DNA from 4 places in the Aquamicrobium ahrensii genome. Region 2 is predicted to be linked to each of the others. Evidence: riboswitches for the same ligand, from Rfam matches in the RefSeq annotation. Region 2 holds a riboswitch; each other region holds the start of a gene.

Region 1 (4,157 bases), on a different contig from region 2:
GACGCGGCGAGGCGCGGGTTCTGCGGCGAGGGCGGGCTGCCCGAAGACGAAAAACGCGACCGCGCCCAGCAGGAAAGCGGCGGCGAAACACGACAATGCTGTTTGCAAGGCTCTCATCGACCACATTTCGCCGCTGGGGACATCGCTTAGAAGGACCGGGTGAAGCTCAGGTTGAGCGTTCGGCCGGGCGCACGGAAAGTTTCCTTCGTTTCATACTTCTTGTCGAAGATATTCTGGGCGGAGAATTTGAGCTGCGACTTCTCGTCGATCGTGTAAATGGCCGAAAAATCGGCGGTTATGTAGGAAGGAAGCCGCCTTGCGTTGAGCTCGTCGGCGTAACGCGACGAGACATAGAGCAGGTCGGCCGACAGGCTGAGGTCTTGCGTCGGGGTATAGGTGAAGCCGGTGCTGCCACGAAAACGCTCCCCATAGGCGATGTATTTGCCGTGCGTGCCGGGGCTCCTGTTCAGGGGCTCACGTATGTCCACCATCGCCCGTACGCTCCATTGCGGGTCGAAGCGATGCTCCAGGCTGGCCTCGAAGCCGGTGATGCGCGCGCGGTTGATGTTGGAAGGTTGCCACAAACCGTCGGGATCGCTCGGGTCGATCGGCGCCCATGCGATCATGTCGTCTATGTCGTTGCGATACAGCGCCATGTCGAGCGTCGTGCTATCGGTCAGCCGCCAGTTCAGGCCGATTTCGTAGGAGCGCGATTCCTCCGGATTGAGGTCCGGATTGCCGCTGAAGGGGTAGTAGAGATCGTTGAAGGTCGGGGCCCGGAAACCCGTGGCGTAGGAAGCGCGCGTAACCAGATTGTCGGTCAGCTCGTAGCTCGCCCCGGCATTGTATGTGGTGACGTCGCCGAATTGCTCGTTGTCGTCATGGCGAAGGCCGGTATCGACGGTGAGGCGTTCATATTCGAACGAATACTGGCCGAATACCGCGACAAGGTCCCGTTTCGACTCGTCATATGGGCTTCCGGAAACGGCGCTGTTCTTCACCGAGTCGCGATAGGCTTCGATGCCGCCCTGGACGACGTGATGCGTTGCGCCGAGATCAAACTGTTTCTGCGTCGTCGCAAGCAGGCCGTAGCGAAGCGTGTCGAAGTCGTCGCCGCGGACACTATCCTGCGAAAGGGCAGAGTAGTCGAGGGCCGTCGACAGCTCGATATTCGAGGTCCAGCTCTCCGAGTGGTCCAGCCGTGCGCCGAGGCGGCCGGAGAAATTATCCGTGTGGGAGATGTTCCCGTACGGATCGTCGTCGTATTCGTTGCGTCCACGCGTATAGAGGCCATCGGTGTAAATCGCGCCGAGCGCCGTTTCCTTCGACAAGGAGAAGTTGACCGAGCCTCTGGTGAAGCCGTCCTTGTCGGGGTCGTGGCCGGGCGAGAGGCGGTAGTCGTAGCCTTGCGTGCCGAGAATGCTGGCGCCGAAGGAATAACTCAGGCCGTCTTGCGTGCTGCCGCCGACATTGCCGGACAACGTGCCGCCCCAAGGATGCATGACACCGGCCGTCACGCTGCCGCAGGCGTTTGTGCCCTCAGGGCAGGAGCCGCCCTGCTTGGTGATGATGTTGATGATGCCGCCGATGGAGTCGGCGCCATACTGGGCCGAGTGGCCGCCTTTGGCGATCTCGATGCGCTCGATGGAATCGAGCGGGATGCTGGAAAGGTTGAGGGTGCCAGCCGTGGCGGATGCCGCCCGCACGCCGTTGACCAGTATGAGCGTCTGGGCCGCGCTGGTTCCGCGCAGCGACAGGCTGGCGTCGGCGCCCAGACCGCCATTCGAAGTCGCGGTGATGCCCGGCTGCGTCTTCAGCAGCGAGAGAAGGTCGATCGCCGGCGATTTCCTGATGTCCTCCTCGTCGATCACGGCGACCGACGAGGTCGAGCGCTCCAGCGACGACGCGCGCCGCAGCGGCGTGGTCACCACGATCGTGTCAAGTTGAATGACGTTGTCGTCGAAATCTGTCGACTGCTGCGCCCAGCCGGTGCCGGTCAGCGCCAGCGAGCATACGCCTGCCGCCAGAATTTTCTTTCTCATGGTCTTGCCCCCGAATGCCGGACGGTCTTCGCCGGCGGTTTCCATTTCAACCGCGGACCGGCAGGGCAGGGGGATCGGTTCCACCCGGCAGCCGTGAGGCACGCGGCAACACTCTGTGGTGTCACCGCAACGGAGCGCCGCGCCTGATCACACCCCGTGACCCGGCATGGGTGACCAGAACCGGCAGGTCTCCTGACTTCCGCTTCGTCGCCTCCCGCCGCCTTCCCGGACCGTTGCGATCCAGTGGCTCATCGGGGGAGGCTCGGCGGTTACAGTTGCGGGGGCAGTCGCGGCTTGGCCGATCGATCGGCTGACCGTGTTCCCTTTTCATCCGTACTCGGAACCGATTCCACCTGCGACGCTAAGCACTGGCGGTCAGGGCTGTCAATTCCGGCTGCGCTGCCCTGTGGTCCGATTGCGGCGCGGTGCGTCCTTGCGGGGGCGCGAAAATTCCGCTACGTCGCCGCTTTGCTGACGGGAGCAGGGCCTTGACCGACCGACAAGCCGATGTCGCCATCATCATGGGCAGCCAGTCCGACTGGACGACCATGCGCCACGCCGCCGATACGCTGGCCGAGCTTGGCGTCTCCCACAAAAGCCTGATCGTTTCGGCCCACCGCACGCCGCAGCGTCTCTACGATTTCGCCACCGGCGCGAAGGCCGCCGGTTACAAGGTGGTGGTCGCCGGCGCCGGCGGGGCAGCCCATCTGCCGGGCATGGCGGCGGCGATGACCTCCTTGCCGGTGTTCGGCGTGCCGGTGGAATCGAAAGCGCTGTCGGGGCAGGACTCGCTTTTGTCGATCGTGCAGATGCCGGCCGGCGTTCCGGTCGGAACGCTCGCCATCGGCAAGGCGGGCGCAATCAACGCCGCGCTTATCGCGGCCGCCGTGCTGGCGCTTACCGATGCGGAACTTGCCGGGCGGCTTGAGGCCTGGCGAGCGGCGCAGACGGACAAGGTCGCCCTCGAACCGAAGGATGAAGGCTGATGCTGGCTCCCGGATCGACCATCGGCATCGTCGGCGGCGGCCAGCTTGGCCGCATGCTGGCCATGGCCGCCGCGCGCCTCGGCTATCGCATCGCCATTCTCGAACCGCAGGCCGATTGTCCGGCCGCGCAGGTGGCCAACCGGCAGATCGTCGCCGCCTATGACGATCCGGCCGCGCTGGCGGAACTCGCCTCGATCAGCGCTGTCGTCACCTATGAATTCGAGAACGTGCCGGTGGAAGCGGCAGAGGCGCTCGCCGTCCGCGTGCCGGTGCTGCCGCCGCCGCGTGCGCTGGAGGTGTCGCAGGACCGGCTGATCGAGAAACAGTTCCTCAACGGCATCGGCATCGACACCGCGCCGTTTCTGGCCGTCGACAGCGATGCAGGTCTCGCCTCCGCCTTGCAGGCCTTCGGGGGAAACGGCGTCCTGAAGACGCGCCGCATGGGCTATGACGGCAAGGGCCAGCGCGTCTTCCGCAACATGGAAAGCGGCAGCTATGCCGGCGTGTTCGAGGCGATGGGATCGACGCCGCTGATCCTTGAGGGCCTGATCTCCTTCGCGCGTGAAATATCGGTGATCGGCGCGCGTGGCGCCGATGGCGAGGTCGTGACCTATACGCCTGCCGAGAACGTGCATCGCGACGGCATATTGCACACTTCCACGACGCCGGCGGCGATTTCGGCGACGACGGTGGATATGGCGCGCGCCGCCGCCGCTTCGATCCTCGACGCGCTTGGCTATGTCGGCGTCATCGGTGTCGAGTTCTTCGTTCTCGACGACGGTTCGCTGCTGGTCAACGAAATTGCGCCGCGCGTGCACAATTCCGGCCACTGGACGGAGGCCGCCTGCGTGGTCTCGCAGTTCGAACAGCATATCAGGGCCGTCGCCGGGCTTGCGCTGGGCGACACGCGCCGCCACAGCAATTGCGTGATGGAGAACCTGATCGGGGACGATGTGGCCCGCTTGCCGGGGCTCGTGGCCGAGCCCGATGTCATGGTGCATCTTTATGGCAAGGCGGAATCGCGTCCTGGCCGCAAAATGGGGCATTTCACCCGCCTGACCGGCCGCATATCGCACGACTGACCGCGTTTGGGGCTTTCTTCTTTTTCCTGTCGCAAAGAGATGTCAAG
Region 2 (4,157 bases):
CGTAATCGGCAAAGCTGAGTTCGCCCTTCGCATGGGCGGAGCGGGCCTTGCGCACCTCGGCCGTCTGGGGGAAGGAACCGATGGTGGTGGTGGGGAAGCTCGGCAGGTTCAGCTTCTCGCCCTGCTTGCGGCGTCGTTCGGCAAAGGCGCTCTTGCGGCGTGCCATGGCGTCATCCACAGCGGCCAGCCTGCCCTCGACCAGCGGATCGTGGACGCGGAGCGATTTGCGGCGCGAGGCGATGGCATCGGCGCTGGCCTGAAGCGCTTCGGCAACCTCGCCGCGCCCCCCGGACAATGCCCGACCCAGAAGCACGAGCTCATCGAGCTTTTGCGTGGCGAAGGCGAGCCACGACTTCAGTTCCGCATCGAGCGCGGTCTCCAGCTCCAGATCGACCGGCACATGCAGAAGCGAGCAGGACGGGGCGATCTCGATGCGGTCGAGCGGCCAGCCGCAGACCAGCGGCTTCAGGTAATCGAGTGCGGCGGTGAGGTCGGCACGCCAGACGTTACGACCATCGATCAGCCCGAGCGACAGCACCAGATTCTTCGGCGCCAGCCGTGCCACCTGCTCAAGCTGCTCCGGCGCGCGCACCAGATCGATATGCAGGCCCGAGACCGGCAGCGACAGGGCGAGGTCCAGATTGTCACCGAGCGCGCCGAAATAGGTGGCGAGCATGATGCCGAGCGCTGGCACCTCCTCGGAGAAATGGCGATAAGCCGTTTCCAGCGCGGCACGCTCACCGTCATCGAGATCGAGGACAAGGCACGGCTCGTCGATCTGCACCCAGTCGGCGCCGGCCTTGTACAGACGGCCGAGCAGTTCCGAATAGACCGGCAGCAGCTTGGGCAGCAGCGACAACAGGTCGAACTCCTCGCCGCGCGATTTGGCGAGCCGGAGGAACGTGACAGGCCCGAGGATGACCGGGCGGGTGTGGATGCCCAGTTCCTTCGCTTCAAGGAAATGGTCGACAGGCTTGGCGGTGGCAAGCACGAACTGCTGTTCGGGCGCAAGTTCCGGCACCATGTAGTGATAGTTGGTGTCGAACCACTTGGTCATTTCCAGCGCAGAGGTGCTGTGGACATGGCCCGGATGGCCGCAACCCGCATCGCCCTGGCTGCCCCGCGCCATGGCGAAATAGGTGTCGAGCGGCACCTCGCCGCCCGTCCAGCCGTAGCGCTGAGGGATCGCCCCGATCATGACGGCCGTGTCGAGCACATGGTCGTAGAGCGAGAAATCGTTCGAGGGGATGCGCGTCACCCCCTTGTCGCGTTGCTGGCGCCAGTTTTCGGCGCGCAGGCGCTTTGCCGTTTCAAGCAGCGATTCGGCGGTATCCTTGCCAGCCCAGTAGTTTTCGAGAGCGAACTTGAGTTCGCGACGGCGGCCGATACGCGGCACGCCAAGCGTTGCGACGGGAACTGTCGAGATAGCCATTCCATAACCCCGATGGTTGGAGCGTGGTGACCAGAACAGCCGTCGTCGCCCGCCGGGAAAGCAGACGCACCGCGGCCATCGGGACACCCCGCCCGTGGACGTTTTCTGTCATGGCAGGTCTCCTGGCTCACGGGTCATCGCCTGCGCCCGTCTTCCCGGGGCTTTCACCCCAGTGACATGGATGGACGCAGGCTCTCCGCCTACAGTTGCGGGGGCAGCGCCGGCTTTCCTTTCAAAGGCACCGGCTTCCCTCTTAGCTTCAGGGCGTAAAATACCCCGAAGAACCACGACGAGGCGCAGTGTCGTGGTTTCAGTCACCGCTGTCAATATCACATAAAGAAATGTTTATATCGTGATCTGATCTTTTCGGATTTTTCCTATCAGGATCGCAACGCCTGCGCCGGGGTCTGGCGATAAGCGATGAGCGCGGGAAGCAGGGTCGCTGCCGCGCAGGCAACGAGCAGGAAGAGCAGCGTCCACAGGTCCGCCGCCTGGAACTCCACCGGCATGGCCACGCCGCTGTTTCTGGCCAGATAGCCGGATATGGCCCGCACGATCGCATAGCCGATGGCGAACCCGCAGATCACACCGGCCGCGACAAGGATGAAGACCTCCGTCCAGACCATGCCCATCACCACCGGGCGCGGTGCGCCGAAGGCCCTCAGCGCGCCGATCTGGCGGCGGCGCTGGAGCACGTGAACGGCCACCACCATAAGGATCGCCGCCCCGACCAGCGCCTGCGCGCCCATCGCCACGAAGCCGAGGATACGGCGGGCGTCGCCCAGGGTGCCGTAAAGCCTTGTCAGCACTTCACCGGGAAAGACGGCCAGTGTGGTTTCCGTGCGGTACTGCTGGCGCAGATTGTAGGCGTCGGCAATGCTCTTCGGCTTCACGAGAATCGCAGGCACCCCGGGATTGTCAGTGTGCAGCAATTCGGATTCATCGACCGCTTCGCCGGCGAAGCCCGGGCCGTGGTCATGGCCATGATCGTGGGGAACGCTGGCCACAGCGGCCAGCCCTGCCGTCTGCTCCGGCTCATGACCATGATCGTGATCGTGATTGGCGTGGGTGGCCCACACCGACTGGATCGGCACGAGGATGGCCCGGTCCCACGGCGTTCCCGTAGGCGCCATGCGGCCGACCACCCGGTACTCCACATGCGAGTGCACCTCGCCGGCTTCGCCGACCGCCCCGTGGAAGGGATGGAAGCTGTCGCCGATGGCGCGGCTGACCTGCGCGCCGACGATGGCGTCGCCCATGTGGCTGAACCCTTCGCCCTCGCCCAGCCCGCCAAGCATCTCAACCGCGTCGGAGGTCGTGCCCACGATCGGATAACCGGCCACGAAATCGCCGAAGCCGACGGGAACGGCATTTTCCACGCGCGGATCGGCCCGAAGCGCAGCCAGCGTTTCAGGCGGCAGCAGCGGCAGCGGTGCGGGTTGCAGAAAGATCGACGACAGGATGAGCTGCGTTTCCGAACCCGCAGCGCCGACGACCAGATCGAAGGCGGCCGCGGCACGCGCGCTGCCCAGCCGCAATGCGCGCTCCTGCAGCGTGACGGATACGCCGAGCGCCGTCGCCAGCGCGATCAGCAGGGCGAGGATCAGCGCGCCGATCCAGTTGCGGCGAAGGTCGGCAAGAATGAAATGGAACACTTCTTTCTCCGCTCAGGCCGCCAGGCGGCCGTTCTCCAGCCGCAAGGTGCGGCCCATGCGTTCGATAAGCCTGCCGTCATGGCTGGCAACGATCAGCGTCGAGCCGGCCTCCTGTGCCAGTTCGACCAGCAGGTTGGCGACGGCAGCGCCGGATTCGGCATCGAGGCTGGCGGTCGGCTCGTCGGCCACGATCAGGCCGGGCCTGCCGACCAGCGAGCGGGCAACCGCCACGCGCTGCATCTGACCGCGCGACATGGTGCCGACAAGCTGCTCCGGACGCTCGATCCCCACCCTTGCGAGCAATTCCCGGGCCCGCGGCTGCATCCCCGCCGGCAGGCGCAGGTGCGACAGGCGCTGGGGCAGCAGCACATTCGCCTCGGCGGACAGACCGGGAAAGAGATGAAAGTCCTGCATGACGAGACCCACATTGCGGGCACGCCAGCGGTCGCGCCCGCCTTCCGGCAATCCGGCAATGTTTTCGTCATTCCATGCAACGCGCCCCGAGCCGGCCCGCTCCATGCCGGTGACGATGTTGATGAAGGTCGTCTTGCCAGAACCCGAGGGGCCGACAAGCGCCGCCGTTTCGCCCGCAGCGAGGCTGAGCGAAGGCAGATCGAGCGCCGGAACCGGCAATCCCGGATAGCGCACCTGCAGGCCGTCGACGGAAAGCGCCAGCACGTTCAGACCCTCCGGAAATCAGCGCCGACGATGCGCAGCAGGCTGACGAAACCGGTCTCGGGGTCGGTCCAGGAGCCGACCTCGAGCTTGCCCGAAACCTCGATGATGCCGTTGGCCTGCTCGAAGGTCTGCGCCCGGTCGAGATAGACCACGATGATGTCGTCCGGCCAATCCGCATCCGAGGAACAGAAGGGACAGAGCGCCAAGGGAATTTCGGTGAGCACGAAGAAATCGGCTTCGGCCTTGAGCGGCGGGGCCATGAAGCCGCGCATGACCACGGACCTGCCTTCCAGCGCCTTCACCTTGTCGGAGAAGGTGAGGCCGAGAACGCTGACCTTGCCATACAACTCGTCGAAAGAAATCATGTCGGCGGCCGCATGGGCGGGGCGCGA
Region 3 (4,157 bases), on a different contig from region 2:
CGCTTCTGCTTTCCATGCCGAGGCCAGCGCCGCAAGATCGCTGTCCGTGAAGGACAGGGCCACCACGTCGCCCGGTGTCTGGCGCAGGTCGACCGGCTCGATGACGTCGTCGAGCGAGGCGGAACTGGTGGTCAGGATGTGCATCGTTCAATCCTGATGAATGGCCTGATGAGTGGCGTCCTTTGCCTTGTTCAGCCTGCGAGTATGGTCTCGATGGCCGGACGGTCGAGACCCTTGAGGCCGATCACCACCAGCCGCGAGCGTCGGTCATCCCCGGTTGCCCAGGCGCGATCATAATAATGATTGACGCGCGGTCCGACAGCCTGAACCAGCAGACGCATCGGTTTTCCCGAAACCTCGACGAAGCCCTTGACGCGCAGCACATCCTCCTGCTCGGCGGCGGCGGCGATACGGCGCGCCAGCTCCTCGGGGTCGGTCACCGCGGGAACGTCGATGACGAAGGTGTCGAAGTCGTCGTGCTCATGATCGCCCGCGCCGTCATGATGCGACTTGCGGTTTTCTATGTCGTCCTCGACAGCGAGGCCGAGGCCGAGCAGGATCGACGGATCGACCTTGCCATGTTCGGAGGGAACGACCTTCACGGCTGGGGTGATATGGGCGTCCACGATCTTGCGGGCGCGGGCGGCGGCGGCTTCGTCCAGCAGATCGCTCTTGGACAGGATGATGAGGTCGGCGCAGGCCACCTGATCCTCGAACACCTCCTCGATCGGGTCGTCATGGTCGAGCGATTCGTCCCCGGCGCGCTGGGCGGCGAGCGCGTCCATGTCGGAGGCGACCTTGCCCTCGGCAAGTGCGGGGCCATCCACCACGGCGACCACGCCGTCGACGGTGACGCGGCTTTTCACCGTCGGCCACTGGAAAGCCTGCACCAGCGGTTTCGGCAGGGCGAGGCCGGAGGTTTCGATCAGGATGTGATCGACCCTGGGCGTGCGAGACAGGATCTGGTCGAGCGCCGGCACGAAATCGTCGGCCACGGTGCAGCAGATGCAGCCATTGGCCAGTTCCACGATGTTTTCTTCCGGGCAGCTATCGATGCCGCAGCCTTTCAATATCTCGCCATCGACGCCGACGTCGCCGAATTCGTTGACGATGAGCGCGAGGCGTTTGCCGTTGCTGTTCTCCAGCAGGTTGCGGATCAGCGTGGTCTTGCCGGCGCCGAGGAAGCCGGTGACGACGGTGCAGGGCACACGGGTGGCGTTTGCGGTCATGATCTGTCCTTGAGGAGAGTGAGGGGAGGGATGCGCGCAACGAGGCCGCGCTTGAGCGAATCGGGACGACCGCGCCATGGAATCTTGCCGTCATCGGCGTCGGCCAGCAGGCTGGCACCGGCGACCAGATCGGCCCCGCAATCTTCGGTGAGATCGCCGAACACGTAGCTCCATGCGCCTTCCGACAGGATCGAGGCGCTTAACCTGCGCTTGCAGTTGCCGAGGCATTCTGCCGTGCGCACCTCGACCGGCAGGCCGGCGGCGGCCCGGCGCGCATCCTCCGCCAACTTTTCACCGGCGCGCGGATGCGCATCCGAGCCGGTGGCGTCGCGGCAGGAGATGCACACGATGATGGTCGTGCCGGCTCCTGTGGCGCTGGCGGCTGGTTCCGTCTGAGTGGGCGGGCCTGAATCCAATATCTGCTCCTTGCCCGGGACACCCGCCAGGCTTTCGGCTCGTTCCTTGCAGACGGCAGGTCTCCTGGCTCGCGGGTCGTCGCCCTGTCGCCGCCTTCCCGGGTCCGCACCCAGTGGCTGTCGGCTGAGGCTCGTCGCTTACAGTTGCGGGGACAGCTGCGGGTTCGGGGTCACCTCACCGCATTCCCTCTTAGCTCCCCTCCTTGGGAAAGGGAGACCGTCTGGGCGGATTTAGGCTTGGGCGGGTCCGGCTGTCAACTTGCGGCTACGACACGAGCATGTCCGCCAGCGCCGGGCCGAGATTCCCGGCGGGGATAATCTCGATCCGGTCGAGATTCAGCCAGTCGCGAAACTGCTCCAGTTCGGCGAGAAGAGCTTCAGCGGTTTCGGCCGGTGCCCCCTGTTCGGCGTATGCGGCATGGACGCGCAGCACGCCCGCCCCGCGGTCGGCCCTGAGATCGACGCGCGCGACGATCCTGTCGCCGAGCAGAAAGGGCAGGACATAGTAGCCATATCGTCGCTTGGCGGCCGGCGTGTAGATTTCGATACGGTAGCGGAAGCCGAACAGGTTTTCCGTACGATCCCGCTCGAACACCAGTGGATCGAAAGGCGCCAGCAGGGCGCGGGCTTCGACCCTGCGCGGCCGGCGCGCGTCGCGGTGCAGGTAAGCCTGCCGTGACCAGCCCTTGATGGCGACGGGAATCAACTCGCCTTCCTCGACAAGCTCGGCAATGCGGGGGGCCGCTTCAGTGGCGGAGAGCCGGAAATAATCGCGCAGACATGCGGCGGTGGCGATGCCATGGGCGCGGGCGGAGATGCGCAGCAGTTCGCGCTGGGCGTCGGCTGTAGCTGGAACCGGCGTGTCGAGTATGGAACGCGGCAGCACCCGTTCGGGCAGGTCATAGACGCGTTCGAAGCCGCGTCGGCAGGCCGTTGTGACCCTTCCGGCCCAGAACAGCCATTCGAAGGCCGCCTTGGCGTCGCTCCAGCCCCACCAGCCGCCCGAGCCCTTGTGGCCTTCCATGTCGGATGCGGCCAGCGGCCCGTGCGTTTCCACTTCGCGGAAAATCTCTTCGACGAAATCCGAGCGCTCCCGGCCGAATCTGGCCAATGTGCGATACATCTCCTCGCCGCGCGCTGCTTTTTCCATGCGCCAGCGCAGCAGCGGATATGTCTCCAGCGGCAGGAACGATGCCTCATGCGCCCAGTACTCGAAAAGCAGGCGTCTGGCCCCCGGACGGGTGGCTTCATCCAGAAGAGAGAGAGGGTAGGGGCCGAGCCGGGAATAAAGCGGCATGTAGTGCGCGCGCACCACCGCGCTGACCGAGTCGATCTGCAGCAGACCGATGCGCGACAGCGTGCGGGAAAGGCGCCGGCGATCCAACGCAGCCTTTGCGCGCCCTCCGCCGAAGCCCTGCGCGGACAGGGCGATACGGCGCGCCAGAGCCGGGGAGAGGGTTTCCTTCATGCAATCCAAACCTATCTCAAGTCATGGTTTACGGCAGCCCGATTCCAGCAATCTAGCAGCCGAGGCTCGTGGATGCTGTCAGGACTAAAAGTGGAGTAAAAAGTGAAGGAAATCAAAGATGATCAGTTTTGTCGCAGATAGTGTGCAGTGCAGCGTTTTGGTCAAGGTTTGACTTGCTTCGGCAATCCGGCTGCGCTAACCCTCGCCGCGTTGCAGCAGGGGACCAAATGGTTCCGGGCAAATCTGTCACGCTTCCGTAACAGGGCCGGCTGCGCTAGTTTCAGGCGGATCCGCCGCCAACGGAAAGTTGCAGCATGAACGAATTGTTGAGTTCGTATCTGCCGATCGTCATATTCATCGGCGTGGCGCTGGTAATCGGGCTGGCACTCATCGTGGCTCCGTTCCTGGTCGCCTATCGTGATCCCGACCCCGAGAAGCTGTCCGCCTATGAGTGCGGCTTCAACTCGTTCGACGATGCGCGCATGAAGTTCGACATCCGCTTCTATCTGGTGTCGATCCTGTTCATCATCTTCGATCTTGAGGTGGCTTTCCTGTTCCCGTGGGCCATTTCGTTCGGCGACATCGGCATGCTCGGTTTCTGGTCGATGATGGTGTTCCTTGGTGTTCTCACCATCGGCTTCATATATGAGTGGAAGAAAGGGGCGCTGGAATGGGATTGATCGGCAATTCCGGCACGCTTGTCGCGCCGCAGCCAAAGGGCGTTCTCGATCCGCGCACCGGCAAGCCGGTCGGGTCGGACGATCCTTTCTTCATCGGCATCAATGACGAGCTGGCCGACAAGGGATTTCTCGTCACCTCGACCGAGGCGCTGATCACCTGGGCGCGCACCGGCTCGCTCATGTACATGACGTTCGGTCTGGCCTGCTGCGCCGTCGAAATGATCCACTCGGCGATGCCGCGTTATGACAGCGAGCGCTTCGGCATTGCGCCGCGCGCCTCGCCTCGCCAGTCGGACGTCATGATCGTGGCCGGCACGCTGACCAACAAGATGGCCCCGGCGCTGCGCAAGGTCTACGACCAGAT
Region 4 (4,157 bases), on a different contig from region 2:
GCCATCGGAGAGGAAACGGTCATCGCCGCCTTCGAGAAAATCCGCAACCACTATGGCGTCAGCCGCATGGCGCAGATCGCCGGTGAAGCGGCTCTGGAGGATCAGGGCTATCTGGCCGGGGTCGTGCGCAAGGTGGATGCAGGTCGTCGCCGTATCGCGACAATAGCCGGGGACAACGGTTTGCAGGCCCTGCCCTCGGCCACGAATTTCGTGGCCGTGGATTGCGGTGAGGACGGAGCGTTCGCCCTGAAACTGATGCAGGCGCTGCTGGCGCGAGGCGTGTTCATCCGCAAACCCATGGCGGCAGGGCTGGATCGCTGCATTCGCATCAGCGTCGGGCTCGACCATGAGCTCGACATTCTGGCCGAGGAAATGCCGAAGGCTCTTGAGATTGCGAGGGCCGGCTAGCAGGCCCTACCGGAGCGCGGCCAGACGCAGGGCCCAGCGCCGCCCATCGCTGGTGAAACGCGTCAGCCCGAGCGGCTCGACATCGACCGACCAGAAGCCTTGCGGCGGCGCATCGAGCACCTCGCAAACTGCCGCGCGGATCACGGGCGGGTGGGTGATCGCGAGCGTGTGACCGGCCATGCCGAGGGCCTCTTCCAGGAAGGCGGACACACGACGCCTGAGATCGCGGAGCGATTCGCCGCCGTGCGGCGCCGCGTCCGGGTCCGACATCCACGTCGCCAGTTCGCCCGGCTCAACTTCGGCAAGCTTGCGTCCGGCCCACTGGCCGAAATCCTGATCGCGCAGCGCCTGCCGCGCTTCGCCGTCCAGCCCGAGAGCCCCGGCGGTCTCGACGGCGCGCAGCGCCGGGCTTCGCCACACACGATCGGCGCGCGCAAGGCCGCAGGCCACCATCCGGGCATACTCGATCGCTCCGGGCTCCAGCGGCTCATCCCGTGCGAAAGCGCCAAACCTGTTCGCTTCCGTGGAGCCGCAGCAGATCAACGTCAGGCGTCCTGTCATTCACACTCCCTTCGCTTCATTGACAGCCATACATGACGGCGACTAGTGTCGGCAAAGATTACGGATCTGGAAGCTGGTGAAAATCCAGCGCGGTCGCGCCACTGTGACCGGCAATTATCGCCGGAAGTCAGGCCTTGATCCGTGTTTCACAGCTTGCAACAGCGGGACGCAGCATCCCAGGGAGAAGCACGATGTCCGACATCACTTTTGCACCAGAAGTCCGCCCGGTTCCGATTCCGGTGCGCGAAATCATGCCGTGGGCGATCTTTGGCGGCCTGCTCATGATGCTGGCCATCTATTTTATCGGGGCGGAGGAAGGGGCGACAACCCTGCTCTCGAACCTGAGCACGCATGAATTCGTTCATGACGCGCGCCATCTCCTCGGCTTCCCCTGCCACTGAAAGTCTGACGCCATGGTTGGAAATCTTCTGCTTCGCGGGATGCTGGTCGGCATCCTGGCCGGACTTTTCGCGTTCGGATTCGCCCGTGTGTTCGGCGAGCCTCACATCGACAGCGCCATCGCCTATGAAGAAGCGATGGCCGCAGCCTCCGGCGAGCCTGCCGAAGAGGAAGAAGAACTGGTCAGCCGCGAGACCCAGGCGGGCCTGGGCCTCCTGACCGGCTCGGTCGTCTACGGCGCCGCCATCGGCGGTCTGTTCTCCCTCGTGTTCGCCTATGTCCATGGCCGCGTGACCTCGCTCGGACCCCGCGCCACCGCCGGGCTTCTGGCCGTCGCCGCCTTCATCGCCGTGGTGCTGGCGCCGGCGCTGAAATATCCGGCGACGCCGCCGGCCGTCGGCAATCCCGAAACGATCGGCGAACGCACGGAGTTGTTCTTCGTCATGCTGATCGTCTCCATCATCGCCGCTGTCGTCGCCGTGGCGCTGGCGCGGCGGCTGTGGACCCGGCTTGGCGGCTGGACCGCCGGTATTGTCGGTGGGCTCGCCTTCCTCGTCATCATCGCCATCGCCCAATATGCGTTGCCGACGGTGAACGAGATTCCGGAAGGCTATTCAGCCGACCTGCTCTGGCGCTTCCGCACCTCCTCGCTCGGCATGCACGCCGTGCTGTGGACGGTGATCGGCCTTGCCTTCGGCGCAGTCGCCGAGCGGGCCCTGCCTGCCGGCGCACGCGCCCGGGCGGCCTGACAACGCCATGACGCGGCGCGCTCCCCCACCGGCGCGCGCCGCGCTTCTTGTTGCGGTTGCCGCGGCTTGCTTCGCATCATCTTCGGCTGAAGCGCATCGGCGCAGCAATCCGGCGGAAATCAAAGGCATACCGATCGCCAGCCTGTCACACGGCCAGATGGCCGTGATTGCGGACCACCGCAGCGAGATCATGAAGCTCGCCGCGCAGGAGCGGCAGGTGGACGACACTTTCGTGCGGCTGCTGAATTACGGCAATATCCAGTATACCTATTGCCTGTGGGGGCTGGTTCCGGGCTCGCTGAGCGACGAGGAAAGCCCCTTCAACGAGTGCGCCCATGCCTATCTGTCGGCTGCGCGCGAACTGCTTTCCCATATGCGGGAAACCTCAGCCAACAAGGCAGCCGTGGAAGACCTCATATCGCGCATCGACGCGGATATGGTGCGCAAGCAATCGTCCTTCATTCTGTGCCAGTACAGCGCCGACACATTCGACACGGCCAGTGTTGTGCGCCCGGTATGGAGCGAAATCCCCAAGCATCTGCCAAGCCTGGCCGCCTTTTCAGGCCTCGGGCTGGCGCTGATCGGCGTCGGCATGGTTCTCGGCAAGGGGCGCTCTTATCCGGAGCAGGATCAGGTCTGACCCGACTTCCATCCATTCCCAGCCATCGTCCTTACTGAAATGAGCGCCCCTTGAATTAATTGAACGTACGTTTTATTAATTGATGGAGAGGAATCCGATGGCGCGAACGGCAGGCTCGGATGGAGAACGGACTGAGGCGGCGATCCGCGAGGCGGCTGTCGACCTCATTGCGCGTCACGGCTACGAGGCGGTGACCATGCGCCAGCTCGCCGCCCGGGTGGGCGTGCAGCCGGCCGCTCTCTATCGCTACTTTCCCACCAAGGAAGAACTGCTGTTCACACTGATGCGCGCGCATATGGAGGCGCTGCTGGGTGCATGGAACGACGCCCGCCCTTCCTCCGGCGACGCCGCCGAGCGGCTGTCCGCTTTCGTGGCCAATCACATCGCCTTCCATATCGAGCGGCGCTCGCAGACCCACGTCTCCAATATGGAGTTGCGCAGCCTGTCGCCCGAGCGGCTGACCATCATCCTGAGACTGCGCACCTCTTATGAAAAGGAACTGCGCGCCATCCTGCGCGAGGGCGCGGAAAGCGGCGTCTTCGATATTGACGACATCGGGCTCACCGCCATGGCGATCATCCAGATGATCACCGGCGTCATCGTCTGGTTTCGGCCGGACGAGCGACTGTCGGTCGAGGGCGTGACGCGAACCTATCTTTCCATGACAATGCGCCTCGTCGGGGCGTCAACGAAACGGGAGATCCATCATGTACAGGCAGGCACTCGACTTCGGGCATGAAGAAGACGTCGCGGCGCTTCGCGATCTCGTGCATCGCTTCGCGCAGGACAAGATCGCCCCGCTGGCCGCCGGGATCGACCGCAGCAACGAGTTTCCGGCCCATCTGTGGGAGGAAATGGGCGCGCTCGGCCTGCTCGGGATGACCGCCGACCCGGCCTATGGCGGCAGCGGCATGGGATATCTCGCCCATGTGGTGGCGATGGAGGAGATTTCACGCGCTTCCGCATCTGTCGCCCTGTCCTACGGCGCGCACTCCAATCTGTGCGTCAACCAGATCAACCGCTGGGGCACGCCGGCGCAGAAGGAAAAATACCTGCCGCCGCTGTGCTCAGGCAAGGCGGGCGGCGCGCTCGCCATGTCGGAGCCCGGCGCGGGGTCCGACGTGGTGTCGATGCGGCTGCGAGCCGAGAAGAAAAACGACCGATTCGTGCTCAACGGCACCAAGATGTGGATCACCAACGGGCCGGACGCCGACACGCTGGTCGTCTATGCCAAGACCGACCCGGAGCGGAAGTCGCGCGGCATCACCGCCTTCCTGATCGAGAAGGATTTCAAGGGATTTTCGGTGGCGCAGAAGCTCGACAAGCTCGGCATGCGTGGGTCCAACACCGGCGAGCTGGTGTTCGAAAATGTCGAGGCGCCGTTCGAGAACGTGCTGGGC

What was found. A riboswitch is a leader RNA that binds a small molecule or an ion and turns the genes downstream of it on or off. The one in region 2 is predicted to bind cobalamin.
Region 1: it holds a riboswitch for cobalamin, as region 2 does, so the genes downstream of both, ABID44_RS13185 (TonB-dependent receptor plug domain-containing protein) here and metE (5-methyltetrahydropteroyltriglutamate--homocysteine S-methyltransferase) in region 2, are expected to answer to the same signal.
Region 3: it holds a riboswitch for cobalamin, as region 2 does, so the genes downstream of both, ABID44_RS05150 (DUF1636 family protein) here and metE (5-methyltetrahydropteroyltriglutamate--homocysteine S-methyltransferase) in region 2, are expected to answer to the same signal.
Region 4: it holds a riboswitch for cobalamin, as region 2 does, so the genes downstream of both, ABID44_RS14535 (CbtB domain-containing protein) here and metE (5-methyltetrahydropteroyltriglutamate--homocysteine S-methyltransferase) in region 2, are expected to answer to the same signal.

Annotation. Positions count from the first base shown of each region.
Region 1 covers NZ_JBEPMN010000010.1:62,308-66,464, forward strand. Annotated here, with positions in the region: gene ABID44_RS13180 (ABC transporter substrate-binding protein) at 1-117, opposite strand, end outside; gene ABID44_RS13185 (TonB-dependent receptor plug domain-containing protein) at 147-2,042, opposite strand; cobalamin riboswitch at 2,208-2,405, opposite strand; gene purE (5-(carboxyamino)imidazole ribonucleotide mutase) at 2,531-3,028, shown strand; gene ABID44_RS13195 (5-(carboxyamino)imidazole ribonucleotide synthase) at 3,025-4,110, shown strand.
Region 2 covers NZ_JBEPMN010000002.1:161,180-165,336, reverse strand. Annotated here, with positions in the region: gene metE (5-methyltetrahydropteroyltriglutamate--homocysteine S-methyltransferase) at 1-1,432, opposite strand, end outside; cobalamin riboswitch at 1,528-1,736, opposite strand; gene ABID44_RS03670 (ABC transporter permease) at 1,813-3,087, opposite strand; gene ABID44_RS03665 (ABC transporter ATP-binding protein) at 3,100-3,765, opposite strand; gene ABID44_RS03660 (hypothetical protein) at 3,768-4,157, opposite strand, start outside.
Region 3 covers NZ_JBEPMN010000003.1:25,626-29,782, reverse strand. Annotated here, with positions in the region: gene cobN (cobaltochelatase subunit CobN) at 1-144, opposite strand, end outside; gene cobW (cobalamin biosynthesis protein CobW) at 192-1,229, opposite strand; gene ABID44_RS05150 (DUF1636 family protein) at 1,226-1,645, opposite strand; cobalamin riboswitch at 1,683-1,882, opposite strand; gene ABID44_RS05145 (winged helix-turn-helix domain-containing protein) at 1,911-3,113, opposite strand; gene ABID44_RS05140 (NADH-quinone oxidoreductase subunit A) at 3,428-3,793, shown strand; gene ABID44_RS05135 (NuoB/complex I 20 kDa subunit family protein) at 3,784-4,157, shown strand, end outside.
Region 4 covers NZ_JBEPMN010000013.1:7,088-11,244, forward strand. Annotated here, with positions in the region: gene ABID44_RS14525 (pyridoxal phosphate-dependent aminotransferase) at 1-408, shown strand, start outside; gene ABID44_RS14530 (histidine phosphatase family protein) at 415-969, opposite strand; adenosylcobalamin (AdoCbl) riboswitch at 1,030-1,112, shown strand; gene ABID44_RS14535 (CbtB domain-containing protein) at 1,161-1,370, shown strand; gene ABID44_RS14540 (CbtA family protein) at 1,383-2,117, shown strand; gene ABID44_RS14545 (hypothetical protein) at 2,125-2,757, shown strand; gene ABID44_RS14550 (TetR/AcrR family transcriptional regulator) at 2,855-3,496, shown strand; gene ABID44_RS14555 (isovaleryl-CoA dehydrogenase) at 3,465-4,157, shown strand, end outside.